4 regions of the Candidatus Nitronereus thalassa genome follow, and region 1 is predicted to be linked to each of the others. Evidence: riboswitches for the same ligand, from Rfam matches in the RefSeq annotation. Region 1 holds a riboswitch; each other region holds the start of a gene.

What was found. Region 1 has a riboswitch for cyclic di-GMP ahead of PPG34_RS14870 (response regulator). Riboswitches for the same ligand answer to the same signal wherever they lie in the genome.
Region 2: another riboswitch for cyclic di-GMP. It lies ahead of PPG34_RS10425 (hypothetical protein); the one in region 1 lies ahead of PPG34_RS14870 (response regulator).
Region 3: another riboswitch for cyclic di-GMP. It lies ahead of PPG34_RS06350 (fibronectin type III domain-containing protein); the one in region 1 lies ahead of PPG34_RS14870 (response regulator).
Region 4: another riboswitch for cyclic di-GMP. It lies ahead of PPG34_RS01460 (Flp family type IVb pilin); the one in region 1 lies ahead of PPG34_RS14870 (response regulator).

The regions. Positions count from the first base shown of each region.
Region 1 covers NZ_JAQOUE010000001.1:3,284,458-3,288,249, reverse strand. Annotated here, with positions in the region: gene PPG34_RS14880 (ATP-binding response regulator) at 1-1,341, shown strand, start outside; gene PPG34_RS14875 (response regulator) at 1,316-1,699, shown strand; cyclic di-GMP riboswitch class I at 1,940-2,033, shown strand; gene PPG34_RS14870 (response regulator) at 2,120-2,584, shown strand; gene PPG34_RS14865 (response regulator) at 2,596-3,102, shown strand; gene PPG34_RS14860 (response regulator) at 3,117-3,674, shown strand.
Region 2 covers NZ_JAQOUE010000001.1:2,311,522-2,315,313, forward strand. Annotated here, with positions in the region: gene PPG34_RS10405 (ABC-type transport auxiliary lipoprotein family protein) at 1-89, shown strand, start outside; gene PPG34_RS10410 (hypothetical protein) at 129-392, shown strand; gene PPG34_RS10415 (macro domain-containing protein) at 487-975, shown strand; gene PPG34_RS10420 (hypothetical protein) at 1,079-1,534, opposite strand; gene PPG34_RS10425 (hypothetical protein) at 1,577-1,837, opposite strand; cyclic di-GMP riboswitch class I at 2,182-2,262, opposite strand; gene PPG34_RS10430 (zinc-dependent peptidase) at 2,576-3,592, opposite strand.
Region 3 covers NZ_JAQOUE010000001.1:1,393,849-1,397,640, reverse strand. Annotated here, with positions in the region: gene PPG34_RS06350 (fibronectin type III domain-containing protein) at 1-1,373, opposite strand, end outside; cyclic di-GMP riboswitch class I at 1,436-1,517, opposite strand; gene prsR (PEP-CTERM-box response regulator transcription factor) at 2,051-3,469, opposite strand; gene prsK (XrtA/PEP-CTERM system histidine kinase PrsK) at 3,506-3,792, opposite strand, start outside.
Region 4 covers NZ_JAQOUE010000001.1:273,976-277,767, forward strand. Annotated here, with positions in the region: gene PPG34_RS01455 (prenyltransferase/squalene oxidase repeat-containing protein) at 1-461, opposite strand, end outside; cyclic di-GMP riboswitch class I at 1,048-1,130, shown strand; cyclic di-GMP riboswitch class I at 1,607-1,687, shown strand; gene PPG34_RS01460 (Flp family type IVb pilin) at 1,786-1,965, shown strand; gene PPG34_RS01465 (TadE/TadG family type IV pilus assembly protein) at 2,208-2,744, shown strand; gene PPG34_RS01470 (TadE/TadG family type IV pilus assembly protein) at 2,750-3,385, shown strand; gene PPG34_RS01475 (TadE/TadG family type IV pilus assembly protein) at 3,494-3,792, shown strand, end outside.

The DNA.
Region 1 (3,792 bases):
CATCGAGGCATATGGTTTGTAAAAACTCCGACCTGGATTGAAACAAAAGGTATCGATCGCACACTCATGAGCGCCTCATTAGCCAAAACTCTTCCTGACCAAGCAATCCCCACTCGGGAAGAAAACTCGTCCAAAGATTTCATTCGCATCCTTCTAGTCGAGGACGATGAGGATGATTATATTTTGACACGCGACGCATTGGCAGAGATCTCCTCCCCCCTCTGTTCACTTGATTGGGCGCCCACCTTTGAAACCGGTCTGGACCTCGTCAATCAAGACCGCCATGACCTCTATCTCTTTGACTACCGGCTCGGAGTTCGTACCGGACTCGAGTTGCTTCGCCAAGGCATTGCCCAGGGATGCGACAGCCCCATCATTCTCCTGACCGGTTCGGGAGGGGAATTAGTTGCAGCCGAAGCACTACGATTAGGGGCGGCGGATTATATGACCAAGAATTTGATGACGACCAAAAGTCTGCATAGGGCCATCACCAACGCCTTGGAAAAATCCCAACTCCGCCAAACGCTTGCCGACCATCAACACCGTTTAGAACACAGCAATCAAGTGCTCACCAAACAAAATCAAGAAATACAGCGTTTTTATCACACGCTGGCACATGAACTAAAAACCCCTCTCACCGCTGCCAGAGAGTTTACGGCAATCATGCTCGATGAATTGGCAGGTCCACTCACCCCAGAGCAACGGGAATACCTTCAGATCTCCCAAGAATGTCTGGGGCAGATCACCAACCAAGTCAATGATTTATTGGATATCACTCGGCTCGATACAGGCAAACTAAGCATCAACTGCCAACAGGAAGATATGGGTTTGTTATTGTCGCATGCCGTAACGGCCATGAATACCTCAGCCCAACACAAGTCCGTCGCCATTGCGTTATCGGTCCAACCGAACCCACTTATTGCCTGGATTGACCATTTCCGCATGACTCAGGTGATAACCAATCTACTGAACAATGCCATTAAATTTACCCCTCCCGGAGGAACCATCACGCTCAGTGCTTGTGAAGATCCTGACAAGCCGGAAAATCTTCGCATTTCCGTCCAGGACTCGGGGTGCGGAATCGCGCCGGAACATCTTGACCATATTTTCGACCGTTTGTATCAGGTAGAAGAAGGACATGCGCGAAAAGAGGGAGGCCTCGGATTGGGACTAACCATTTCCCGCGAGATCGTCATCCTCCATGGAGGCCAGATTAACGTTCAAAGCCAAATGGGTCATGGAACCAAATTTACCCTGACCCTGCCAAAGAACCGCACCAACCCCATCAGCCATAGACTCAACCAAGGAGTGTCCCGTGAAGTCCAAAATACTGCTTGTTGAAGACGATGAAAAAATTATTAAAGCCTTAACCATTAGGCTCAAAAGCCAGGGGTACGATGTGGTCGTAGCCTTTGATGCCGTCATGGCCACGGCCCAGGCGATGCAACATCATCCGGACATTATTTTGTTGGATATTTCCATGCCTGGGGGAACGGGATTTACCGTAGCCGAACGGCTAAAAGACTCCTCACTCACCACTGACATTCCCGTCATCTTCTTAACGGCCAGTAAAGAACCCGGCCTCCGAGAACGTGCCAAGGAACTTGGGGCTTTGGGCTATCTAGAGAAACCCTTTGAGGCACAAGACCTTCTCACCCTCATCCAAAAGGGCCTCGCAGGCCAAGCCGCCCGGTCATAATTAACAAGGCGGCCACCAGTCTACTTTCCAACACACCCTACTCCATTCCATTGCCACGGGTATGCAAGTGTCTCAAAACTTCGTGCCACTAGATCAATCCGCGGTTCTTTCACTCATCCATAGGCAACTACCCTTTTGAAGCCTCAAGTGTAATCTTTAGGATTCTATCCACGAAAAAAACCTATCAGCGTCCGGTTTCAGGTTAAGTTTCTATCGAGGACACCGATACATCCTTCTACAAGGTGACAAAGGCAAACCACCCGAGAGGATGGGACGCAAAGCCAAGGGACCTGATAAGGGAAACTCGTTTCCCAGGGTACGCCCGGCTACCACGATGACCGCTGTTGGCATTGTTGCGCCCATTCCTTTTACAGGATGGGCGTTTTTTTTGGTCGTGTGCTGCTATAAGGAGATGCCACCATGCCGTCGCTACAACTTCTGGAACCGGTATTAATTGCTGATGACGATACTGATGATTGCCTCATCGCCATGGAAGCTTGGGAAGAAACAGGGCATGGCAATGAGCTTCGGTTTGTGCAAGACGGGAACGAATTAATCGATTATTTGTATCAACAAAATCGTTATTCCTCTCCCGAGACCGCTCCCCGCCCAGGACTTATCTTACTAGATTTGTCCATGCCCAAAAAAAGCGGCTTGGAATCTCTCGCGGACATCAAAGCCGATCCGACCCTTCAAGATATTCCTGTTATTGTTCTCAGTACTTCTAAAACACCCAAAGAAGCTTCAGAAGCTTATGCTTTAGGAGCTTATGGCTTTGTCACGAAGCCTTCCACTTTTCATGAATATCTTCGGGTGATGCGGGATGTGCGGCAAGCTTGGTCTGCCTTAAAAAATCAACGGACCCTTATTTCCGCGAATCACTAGGGAGAACCAGTATGAAAATGTCACATTTAGCAACGATGTCCATAGAGAATCCTTCCAGAACGATTCTGATGGCCGATGACGACCCAGACGATTGTTTACTCACTCAGGATGCCTGGGAAGAATATGGATGTCCTCATGCCCTAAAGTTTGTTCGAGATGGCGAAGAACTTCTCGACTATCTCCATCGTCGTGGAAAGTTTTCTGATACTGAAGATTTTCCCCTTCCAGGTATGATTTTGCTTGACTTGAACATGCCGAGAAAAAATGGCCATCAGGCCTTAAAGGAAATCCGGGATCATGAAATCTTTCGCCATATTCCAGTAGTAGTCATGACCACCTCGATTGATGAAGAAGATACCTGTCGAACCTATGCCTTGGGAGCCAATGCCTGCATGACTAAACCACGTTCGGCCCAAGAATTTCATACCATCGTGGGTGCCCTAAGCCAATATTGGACCAACATGGTAGAACTTCCCTATGGCAGCGATAAACCTGCCTGGGACTCTTTGTCTCACTAGTAAGGAGCCACAGATTGATCCATTCAGACACCTCTCTAGCCAGCACTAGGGAAGAAGAAGCAGTCCCCTCCCCGCTTGCCGCCTTTCCACCGGATTCCACCAAAAGTGGTCCCGTGTCAATTGCTCAGGGGAACCACCAAAGCCGAATCATTCTGATGGTAGATGATGACTCAGATGATTGCTTACTCGCCCAGGAGGCTTGGGAAGAAATTCAATCCGGGAATGAACTGAGGTTTATCCATGATGGCCAAGCTGTCTTAAATTATCTGTACCATTATGGAGAATTTGCTCACGCTCAATCCGCCCCTCGTCCGGGCATTATTTTATTGGACCTCAATATGCCGAAAAAAAATGGGCATGAAGTCCTTGGGATTCTGAAAAAGGATCAAGACCTCTACACCATCCCCATTGTCGTGTTCACTACCACGAGGAACAGTGAAGAAATTTTTCGCGCCTACCAAGAAGGCGCAAATGCGTTCATGACCAAACCCACGTCATTCGAGGGATATCGAGACACCCTGTTGGCGTTGGATTATTACTGGTTACACCTCGTCCAACTTCCCCAGCCATAAATCATACAACCCTTCCAAAAAATTTCTTTACCCAATAAGTCTTCAAAATCGTATTGTTCAAACCTCTGGTTGTTACTTGTTTTGCTCTATTGTTCAGCCCCATTCTTTATCTTTATGG
Region 2 (3,792 bases), 970 kb from region 1:
CCGCCAATTCCGCCACAGAACAATTATTAAAAGAAATTTCAGAGTGGGTTTCCCTTTGTAGGGTCGAACCCACTGATAAAAAGTGCTAAGGGTTTTTGACATCATTCATCGCTAAGGAGGGACTGATTATGGGGTACACAAAAGACGATCTCAAAAAACTGGTTGACGAGCTAACGAAACAACGTGATGAACTCAAGGTAAAACTTCACCTGGCGAAAGCCGAAGGTCGAGATGAGTGGGAAAAGCTTGAAACCAAATGGGAAGAAGTGAAAGGAAAAATGAAAACAATGGGCGAAGAAGCTGGGGAGGCGGCTGATTCCGTCACCGCCGCCGCAGGGTTGTTAGCCGATGAAATCAAGAAAGGGTACGAACGAATAAAAAACGCGTTCTGAGATATTTCTAAGTATTGTTCATTTTCATTCAAAGCACTCCAAACTGAAAATTCACTATCTTATTTACCGGCTCACTCGCCAAGGAGGACCATTCATGATTCAAGAAGTAGAAGGGGACATTCTCTTAACCAAAGCCAATGCCATAGCCCACGGAGTGGCGCCCCATGACAATTTCGCCAATGGCTTAGCCCTGGCGCTACGAGAGCGATGGCCAGCCATGTACAAAGACTTCAAGCACGCTTGCCAAGTCTCAGAACCAAAAACAGGTGAATTATGGACGTGGGGTGGAGCGGGTGGAGTACGCATTATCAATCTGCTCACGCAAGAGCCACCACCTACTCGGGGGGGAAGACCAGGAAAAGCCAGCGTGGAAAACGTTAATCACTGTCTCAAAGCTTTGCGAAAAACCATTGAGGAGGAAAAATTCACCAGCGTGGCCCTCCCGAAGTTGGCCTGCGGCGTCGGAGGTTTGGATTGGAAAGATGTCAAACCGCTGATTGCTAAACACCTGGGTGATTTAAAAATACCCATTGTCGTGTATTCGACCTATCACTCTGGAGTAGAGGCCACCGAGAAATTATAAGGTGCGTGTCATTCCCCCAAAAGGCCGTGCAGAGGGCCAGAATCTAGGTCCTCTGCACGAACACCATGGGATAAGGAATGGTGACGAGTAGGGAAAGAGCCCACTACACAACATGGATGACTAAATTATTCAAGTGATCCATGCCGATGCAATCCACAATACAAAAGCCTCGATAACTGGTTCGCCCCTCTTCGCCTGCGAGAAAGGTGACGCTCGCTGTTTGGTCCCACATCCAGATTTTCTTCGATTCTTGCTCCCACCCATCTTTTGAAATAATCGAAACCTGATGAGTATCCCCATAGGCTAAACTGGTCACCTTTTCGCTAAACTCAAACGTAATGCGGACCACCTTTCCCTTGGGGATATTCAGGGGATTTTTCGGCCCAAAGGGCTTATTCCGATGATCCAGAAACCCTTGTTGAGACACCTTGACCGTAATCTCGACCTCTGCAGGGGCAGCACCTTCTTTGGAAGCCAACACTGCCGGGGTAAAAATCAAACTGACACAAAACAATAGCGTCGTGCCAACCGCGGACCATTTAGACAACAATCTTTGCATAGAGACCTCCTTAATTAAGGGAAACGAATTTTAATTCGTTTGTTAGCCAATAACGTTGGTTCCGATTTTTCCAAGTTCCTTCTGATGTTTTTCGACTTCCCGTTGGTGGATGGCATGCGCCTCTTCGGTGTGAATACAGTTATGCCCACAGGTGACCACCCCTTTGCCGTTCAAAAATTCGGAACATCCTGTCACCTCCACTCCACCTTTTTCTGCACCTCGAAACACATTAATTTCAAAACCAACTTCACGTTTCTCTTTCAAATTGGGACATTGTACTTCTGCTGGAACTTCTGACTTCATGATGATTCCCCCTTCCGAGAATTGAAAATTACGTGAGATAGGATCGCCCGAAACGTGACGGAAGCGACCGTTCCCACTCCCCACCCACCTCTCGTACTGGCGGAGTGAAGGGCACTCGTTGTTAAAGTCCGGCCTTGGATTCAACTAAGATTCAGCAAACAAGACGTTTGCAAGCTTATTAAGAATGGAGCCTGTTGGAGATCAGGAAGGGAATGCCACTTTCATCACAGCGGCGAACTAAATCCTGACGAAAAATGGCATAAAAAAACCCCTCAGCACGGAAGCATCCTTAAACAAAGAAGGCACTTCCTTCCTGGGAGGATTCGGAGAATCTCTCTCCTTCCTTCGGCAACCCGGCCATCAGGGTTTTTGCCTGATCCGTGGTTTTGCGTCCCCGCCTCACAGCGGGTTTGCCTTTATCGGGAAGTGGTTCTTCTTGGGTCTGCTTATGACTTCAAGAAAGTATCAGACAAATCTCACTATGTCCAAATCGGAATAGTTTAGTGGAACTTGAGACACCCGAAGGCGTTGACCACCTTCCGCTCATAAAGAATCGTGATTCAACTGAAGGAATACATCTGAATGGCAATAAAGAAATAAAACAACAAATTCAGAATGAAAAAATTTTCCTGTAGGCTGCTGACCTAACTCCCCAGAGCCATCAACACCAGTTTTCTTCATTGTCCTTTTATGGAACACAAAATACCAACTGATAAAAATCTATTGTCGCGTTTTTCATCAATTAGCCAAACAACAGTGCTTGTACTTTTTTCCGCTTCCACATGGACAAGGTGCATTTCGCCCCAGTCCTCTAGAATTTGGAACAACCATTGTGAGCAAAGCATTCTTCATACGTGATTGTGGGTCTTGGCGAAACACTTTTTCGAGCATCGTATAAAGTTCTGGGTGTTTCCGACGCATCTTGTCCGGATTTTCAAAAAAGTACTCGGAAGCCACCGCAAAAAATTCTGCCTCACTCTTCAATCCATACGGATTAATATCCGAATGATGGCTCCGCATCTTATCCATTTCTCGATGCACGAGTTTCATCCAAGGAACGACTGCGCTTTGTGACAAACCAACACTCGGCACGCCATCAACCGCACCGTCGGACTTATCCAGCAAGTGCGCAAACTCATGAATACCCACATTCTTGCGATCCTGAGGCTTGCGAAAACCTTGTAGTAAATCAGGCTTAGAGAGAATCATCATACGACTCATCGCCCCGCTTCCGACCATGCCAAGAATATCCTCATCTCCCGTACGGCCAATCTCGTATTGATCATTAAATGTCGTCGGATACAGGAGCACCTCGCTGATTTGGTCCCACTCCCACCCAGGAAACCCAAAAATCGGAATGATCGCACTCGCCGCCACCAACACACGCACCGTGTCATCGACTGAGGTTTGAATGCCCGTAATTCGTTTTTCAGAAAGAAAGATTCGCACCTCTTCCCGAAAACGGGCTTTCTCCAACTCATCGAGTGATTGATAAAACGGCACCTCTCGCTGCAAGATGGTTTCCCACTCTGCGGGAAATGGCTGCTTCCGAAGCACCGACCTCCGCCGAGCTTTGCGGGTCAAAAACCAGTACAAAAAAGCAACCACAAGGAAAGCTCCCACAATGCGAATAACAATTTCCGAAGTTTCCTGTCTCCCGGCCAACAACATTACCAAGAGCAACAAAAAAATCATCCCGGAAAGAAATAGTGATAACCGATGAGTGAAATGTTCTTGGTGTTGACGTGCATCCATGTTGATCAACAATTTTGAAACGTTTAGAAGAATGTTACTTTTCTCACTATACGAAAAATGGAGCTGCTCAAAAACCTTAGGAGAGTACCCCAAGCAAATTCTCGATTTCTCAGATACTTTGGATTAAGCTTTTGCGAAGGCCGAAGGGAAATCTTTCGGGGTCAGTATAGTCTATAATAGGATCGTCCACACTGAACACC
Region 3 (3,792 bases), 1.9 Mb from region 1:
GTGGTCGAGGGAGAAAGTTGCGCATCCACGTAGGACAAGTTCGCCGTGGTGGTGATGGGATTATTGTTGCGATAGAGGGTATAGCCGGTGACCCCCACGTTATCGGTAGCTGGAGCCCACGTGAGGGTGGCTTGCGTGGCGGAGTCCGCTACCGCAGACGTAATCGATGTCACACTCGGCGGCGTGGTATCCGCGGGAGTTCCCCCAGAGCTGAGCACTTCCAGGGTTGCGGCCGTATAGATATATGGTCTTGTCTGCCCAGAGGGGATGTTGAAACTTTCCCAATCAATCGCTGAGCTCTGGTCCGCACCCTGAATGACCCATGCGGAGGTGTTCGTGCCTGTGGTGTAAATGGTGTAATAGGCTGTAGGCTGTCCCGCTGGTGCCCAGAAGGTGAGAAACACATCCTGGCCCGCGACCAAATCAAAGGCAATAGGATCGCTGGTGACGGTCTGGCCGGCGGGGACCGTGACGCCGGAGTTCCATGACCCACCAAAGGTCACCTGCCGGGAACTCGTATCCACTCCATTGAGGGTATTGCCATCTCGTTGTACGAGCGAAACGCGTTGAAGTGTATAACTGCCGGAGGAGCGTCCTTGAAGGGTAAGCTGGATCGTGGAGCCCGAGCGGGTGATGGAGTCGCCATCGAGCAAGATGCGGAAGGTACGATTATCCCAGCCCGAGTTTATCCACGCGCCCCCCGGATTTTGATCAGGGGCTTTCCACGCGACGACCGGTGAGCTATCACCAGCACTGGTGGTAGTTACTGCCATGGGAGCAGACGCGCCTGACGAATTGTTTGCCGCGTCATGAGCCATCACGAAGTAGTCATAGGTGGTGTCGGGGGAGAGCGTGGTATCGACAAACGTCAGGTTCGACGTGGTAGTGATCGGATTATTGTCGCGATAGAGGGTATAGCCCGTGACCCCGACATTATCAGTAGCGGCCGCCCAGGTCAGCGTGGCTTGCGTGGAAGAATTCGCTACCGCCGATTGCAGGACCGGGGTGCTTGGGGGCGTGGTGTCGGCAATGCTACCGGGTACGACGGTACTAATTTCATCACTGGGTGGACTCTGAAGTCCAGCTTGATCAATAGCCGTTAGGGCGAAAAAGTATTCTTGTCCAGTTTGAAGTCTGGTTACAGTGGTAGAATTTTGCGGGTGCGTTATGGAGATGGGAGAGCCTGGGGCATTATAATTTCCCGACTGAGTTCCAAAGTAGAGGTTGTAGGAAAAAATATCCGACTCACCATTTAAATTCCATGTGAGGCTAACTTCTCCATCATTCGCACCAAAAACTTGGAAGGGGAATAGGGTGAGAAGAGTAAAAATGATAAAGGCGTAAAACGTACAAACGACGCTCCGGTGCGACATGGGACTCCTCCTTATAAGTCGGATGGCCCCATCCTCTCGGAGAGCGTATGCTCTTCCCTTCCTTCGGTAACCCGGCTATCAGTGTTTATTCACTGACCCGTGGCTTTGCGTCCCCATTTCACAATGGGTTTGCCGTTATCGAGAAGGGGCCGAAAAACTATGTGTTTCAACAATCGTTCATAGGCATGAATAGGTTTATTGTCTCTCGATTAAATCATTCTAACTGTTGCTCCATCCTTTATCGGAGGGAAAGGTAAAGACTTTAATGAAAGAACTTGTAGGTTGTTTAAGCACTATTTTTTTAGGCTGTTTCTTTTGTGCCAAGTTCAAGGAAAATGAAGAAGGAATTTCGCTAATAAATCAATAGATTTGGTCAGCTGAAGAAATTGTTAGAAATTCTGGAAGAGGGAAAGAAGGAGAATGAGTTTTGATGATAACAAAAGGCCGATAGTGACAAAACCGATGGATTGTTAGTGAGGCATTGTTGTTTTTTCTAATATTTCAAATCCACTTATTGTTTATAACAAGGTACCCTCAACTAGTATCTAATAATAACTGGGATGAACGAAAAATTAGGATTTACGAATGATCGTCCCGTTTCGTAATCTCATTCTTTTCGAATAAGTGCAGATTACTATTTGTTGCCTTTCCTTTTTGGCCGTAGAGTGTGAATTGAACTATCGAAGTGAATATCGAGTAATTAATTCATGTAGTGTTGGCCGACTGACACCAAGCTCAGAAGCCGCACGTGTGATATTGCCACCGGTTTTCTCCAGGGTGCGTTGAATGAGTTCACGTTCAACCGCTTCTCGAGCATTTTTGAGGGTATACCCTGAATATCCAACCGTTGGTGAATCCAACTGAACGTCTTCAGGAGTAATCCGGTTCCCATCGGCCATGGCTACGGCCCGTTTAATGCGATTTTCCAATTCTCGGACATTTCCGGGCCAGTGATATCGTTCGATACTGATCTTGGCTTCCTTGGTAAACCCTGCAAATTTTTTCCCTGCGCCATCGGCAATGCGTTGGAGAAATCGTTCCGCGAGTAGGATAATATCCCCCCCTCGATCTTTTAAGGGAGGGATCGGAATCGTTACGGTATTCAACCGATAGTAAAGGTCTTCGCGAAATTGCCCTTGAGCCATGGCTTTTTCGAGGTCAATATTGGTGGCTGCGACAATTCTTGAATCGATTTCGATAGATTCCCGACCTCCCACTCGCTCGATGCATCGTTCTTGTAGCACCCGGAGGAGTTTTACTTGCAAGGCTGTTGGCAGTTCCCCAATTTCGTCTAAAAACAATGTGCCTTTGTCTGCGGATTCGATGCGGCCTTTGCGGCGGGCATGGGCACCGGTAAAGGCGCCTTTTTCGTGACCGAATAATTCGCTTTCCAGCAAATTCTCTGGGATGGCGCCGCAGTTGATCGCGATGAACGGACCCCTGGCGCGGTCACTCTGATGATGGAGCGCCCGGGCAATGAGTTCCTTCCCGGTGCCGCTTTCTCCGATCACAAGTACCGAAATGTCGGATTTGGCAACTCGTCTGACGACTTCGAATACTTTTTGCATCGGTGTGCTGGTGCCGATAATGGCTTCAAAATCAGTTTGATCTTCTTGTTTCCTTAAAGAGCGGTTTTCTCGTTCAAGACGAAGAATGTAGTCGGCTCGTTGGAGGACGACTTTGAGCACCTCCAGATCTACTGGTTTTTCCAAAAAATCGTAGGCCCCAAGTTCAATGGCTTTAAGCGCATGTCGTCGATCGGTGTTGCCAGTGGCCATGATAATTTTTAAATCACGGTTGACTGACAACATATCTTCGAGGGCAGCTAAGCCTTCAATTGCGTCGTTGGCATGTGGCGGCAACCCCAGATCTAAAATAGCAAAATGGACCGGCTCGTTTTGCACGATCTCCACCGCGGAGGCCCTATCAACTGCTTCTCGGAGTTCGTAGTTGGAGCTAAGGGCCCATTTCATTTGTTGTCGAAGGTCTTCGTCATCCTCGATAAGCAGGAGTGTGGGATGAGGCCTCTTTTTCTTGGAAGATTCTAATTCCTGTTCTTCCACTTCAGTCTTCGTCTTGGTCGCTGATGGTTTCATAGTATCTCTCCTTCGTCCGTGATAGGGATAGTGCGCTCATGCTGCTGGCAAGACGATATGGACGTGCGTTCCCTGTCCTTCTTGACTCTCAATTCGTATGGAGCCCTTTGATTGTTCGACAATGGATTTACATTGATACAACCCAATTCCGAATCCATCCTTCTTGGTTGTTTTGAATGGCTGGAAGAGGGTTCGTAATTGCGATTCGGGAATCCCTGGTCCGGAGTCGGCAATGGTAATGGCAACGGCTCCAGGCTTAGGTACAGTCGATACCCTAACTTTTCCAGCTTCTCCTGCGGATTGTTTCGCATTCATCATGAGAT
Region 4 (3,792 bases), 3.0 Mb from region 1:
TCGGAAAAGCCAACATTATGTAAGGCCGTCATGGCCATGGCTGTAGACTCGACCCATGAGTGGGTATGGCCAATCCAGGGCCATCCCTTTAAAGAGGGGTCATGGCCTAAAGGTGTTTCAGGATTTTTTATCCAATGCTCTCCTGAGGAATTTAGTAGAAATTGGATGGCTTTCTCTCGCGACACATGATGGGATTTCGATGTTTCCCAAGCCAAAATTGAAATTGGGGTTGGCCAAAAAGATTCGGGGTGATCGGGAGAAAGACTTACCCGACCGTCTGGCATTTGAAAGGAGGTTAAGTAATCTCGGGAGCGTTGGAGGACTTGTGCGTCGTGTTTAAAGTGACTAAGGATGATGGTGCCCCAGGCCGTAGCATCCGGACGATCCTCACCTTGAGTAGTGAACAGGAACCCTCCGTTAGGACGGATTCGAGTGCGAAGTTCATTGAGAAGAATTTCCACAGAAACTTTCCAGTGCTGGCGTGCCCTTAAGCCCTAGGACAATTGCTTGTATTTTGGATGTAATAGGATCTCATGCGTTAACCATGTCCTTGCCAAACTATTAATGGAGTCAAAAATGGGGGCAAAGAGTGAGCTCTGGCAATGGAATTTTCGGTTTGAATGTGAAAGGACTTTATTTTTAACTGTCAGGGTATTGTTCTCCTAGGGAATCTCGTACTCCAGGTATTGAAATACGTGAAAGGTTTTTTTCAAAGGGAATGAATACTTAATTAAGTTTGGAGGTCATTTGAGTTAAAGAACGCCATGAATTGATAGAGAATTTACAGCAAGAAAACCGGACAAATACATCATTTTTACCTAGGGTGAATGCTAATCAAGGGAAGGCAAAATCAAGCCGATAGGAGTACAGAAGCGAGTGATGTTGAAGCGATTTTCTTGAGCCTGAAAATTTTAATTAAAGCTCTAAGCCTTATCCTTTTATTTGTCTCTTCAAAGATGGTCTAGGTGGGACGCAAGGTTTTAGAAGGGCAAACCGATAGCAGAATTGGATGCATTAGTACGAAATTAATAGTGAATCGAGAACTCCTTCTCGAAATGGCAAACCTGTCGTGAGGCAGGGACGCAAAGCCACGGGTCAGAAGAATTTCAGCTGACAGCCGGGTTGTCGAAGGAAGGGATGCAGTGCCACCCATAGGGATGGAGTTCTCCTGCTTGCTCTAAGAGGAGATTTCTATGACCACTTGGTATTGGTTGCTGCCTGAAGATAATCCATGTGAATCCCACAATAATCAGTGGAAACACTCCTCTTCTCTAAGCTCCATCATTACATCGAAATATTCTGTTTTGAAGCCATGGGTTCTTGTTAAAGGTTCCCAACGGCATTGTGCGCTACTCTCCCAAAAATATTTAAAAACAGGTCCTTTCCTAGAAGTAAATAAACGTAAATCCAATCTTTCAGATTACGGTTCCTTTGGTTTTGGCTGTGGAGTAAGAAGCACTGGCATCGTTCCTCCGCGGGGCCATAAATCCTTTGCTCAGCCAGCCCCTCGGGAAGTGGAACCCCAGTCTAGTAGCAAGCGAGATTTGTGCTGGCAACGTGAACATCTACTATTGACATCAAAACATCTTCCTAGTCGGGCTCCCCTTCCCGATAAAGGCAAACCTGTCGTGAGGCGGGGGCGCAAAGCCACGGATCAGGTCAGCGATCTGAAAGCCGGGTTGCCGGAGGAGGAATAGGAAAAGGGGATAGCCGAGGCTGGTGGAAATACGGGCCACCCCGTTTCGGCAATATTCTTTATTTATCGTGCCCGTGAGGAGATTCGATATGACGAATTCTGTCATGCAGTTTATTCGGGATGAAGAAGGGGCTACCGCTCTTGAGTACGGATTGTTGGCTGCTCTTATTGCTGCCGCGATTGTGACAGCAGTGACTCAATTAGGTACCACGGTGTCTAATACCTTCAACTCCATTGCCAACGATATGGCGGCTGCTACGGCCAGCTAATCTGCAATGTAAGCTCCTTCGGTTGTTCCCCTCTGAGAACCTATCCGATCTTCGCATCGGATAGGTCTCAAAGGGATTACGCAGGGAAGGCTGGGATAAATAGTGGCCTGTATGGATCTACCAACCAGCACACACGACTATAAAAATTTTTGTTCCTTGCCGCCTTTTCGCATGAGGTGCTCCTCCATCCCCATGGATTGGGACCGAGGAAAAAGTCGACTGGGAATATTGAGGGAACCACTATGAACGTGAAGACAACGCAGATCTCACCCTCTCGTGCAATCAAAAGCCAGCGCGGCAACACAACGACTGAAATGGCGATGATGTTGCTCCCATTTGTCATTTTGATAATGGGGGTCATGGAATTCGGCTGGTATTTTCTTCATCAACATACGCTCCAATATGCCACCCGAGAAGGCATGCGTTTGGCATTAGTTGGGGAAGTTTTAAATGATGAAAATGGAAATCCTCAAACTCGAGATGCTTCTATCAGACAGGTCATCCATGAAAAGGGTGAAATTGGGTTAATGAATATTGACCCAGCTGATGACATTTCTATTTGGAAGGCTGGCGCAAACGATGACGAAGAAGGTGGCTTGACATTTGATGAACTCGCCCCAAATGCCGGTAATCCAGCAGATTACATGAGAATCAAGGTTGACTATCAACATCAATTTTTGACACCGCTTATCGGCCAATTTTTCTCAGAATCAGAAGCAATTACTCTGAGAGCTGAAGCGACTTATCGTAACGAAGATTTCACAGTGGAGGGGGTATAAACGCCATGGCTAATCACATCGTTCGAAATCAAAAAGGAATGGCGGCAGTTGAGTTTTCCGTGTTGGTCAGCATTGCCCTCCTCATTATCTTTGTAATCGTGGACTTTGGCACGCTGATACAGGCTCAAGCGGTTGTGACCAATATTACGAGAGAAGGGGGCAGTTTAGCGTCTCGTGACCTAAAAAATGGTTCAGACCTTTTGGACCTCATGGCGGAATCAAGCGCCCCACTTAATTTTACGCAAAATCCAGAATTGTACAAAATATATCTTGCCAAGGCCGACGCTGGCGAAAATGCCAGTAACCCAGACCCAACATGCACGGTGCAAGAACTTGGATCATTAGATGCGATTGCAGGCAATGGCGTCGATTCTCCTGCAAATAGTCCAACCTGCGATTTGCCGCAAAATTTGTACGATCTTTTAAAGTATGACGATAGCGTGGAAGTACAAGCGGCCCCGATTTCCCAGTTTACTATTGTCAAAGTTTATTATGTACATCAACCTGTCACCCCCTTGGAAGAATTTTTTAATGCTTCAGGGCATACCGTGAATAATTATGATCTCTACGATGAGCTGGGCCAATACGGCCAAGATGGTGAGTCGGATGGGATTTTGATTACGAGCAAGGCGGTGTTTTGATCGCTTTTTTGAAGGCGAAAAAGGGTTGGTAACATTGGTAACAATTGAACGCCAGATTTCCCGGGCAGATAGCTACAGACAAATTTTGTCCGTGATGGGGAGCAGTATATGAAACCAATTAAACATTCTTTAGATTTAGATAACTTAGAAAACAGAGATGTAGTTCGCGGTTCGAAACGCCAAAGTAGCAAGCTTCATGTGTCGAATTCGCGAGGAATTTTTGCCCTTGTCACAGCCTTGTCGGTAGTGAGTTTGTTTGCCTTTGTGGCGTTGGGCATTGAGGTAGGTCGATGGTATGTGGTGAGAGCCGAATTATCAAAATCCGTGGATGCCGCAGCCCTGTTGGGTGCAAAAAATTATTCAAATCCCTTTCTTGTGACCGAAGATCTCATGGCCGCAGTAGGGCA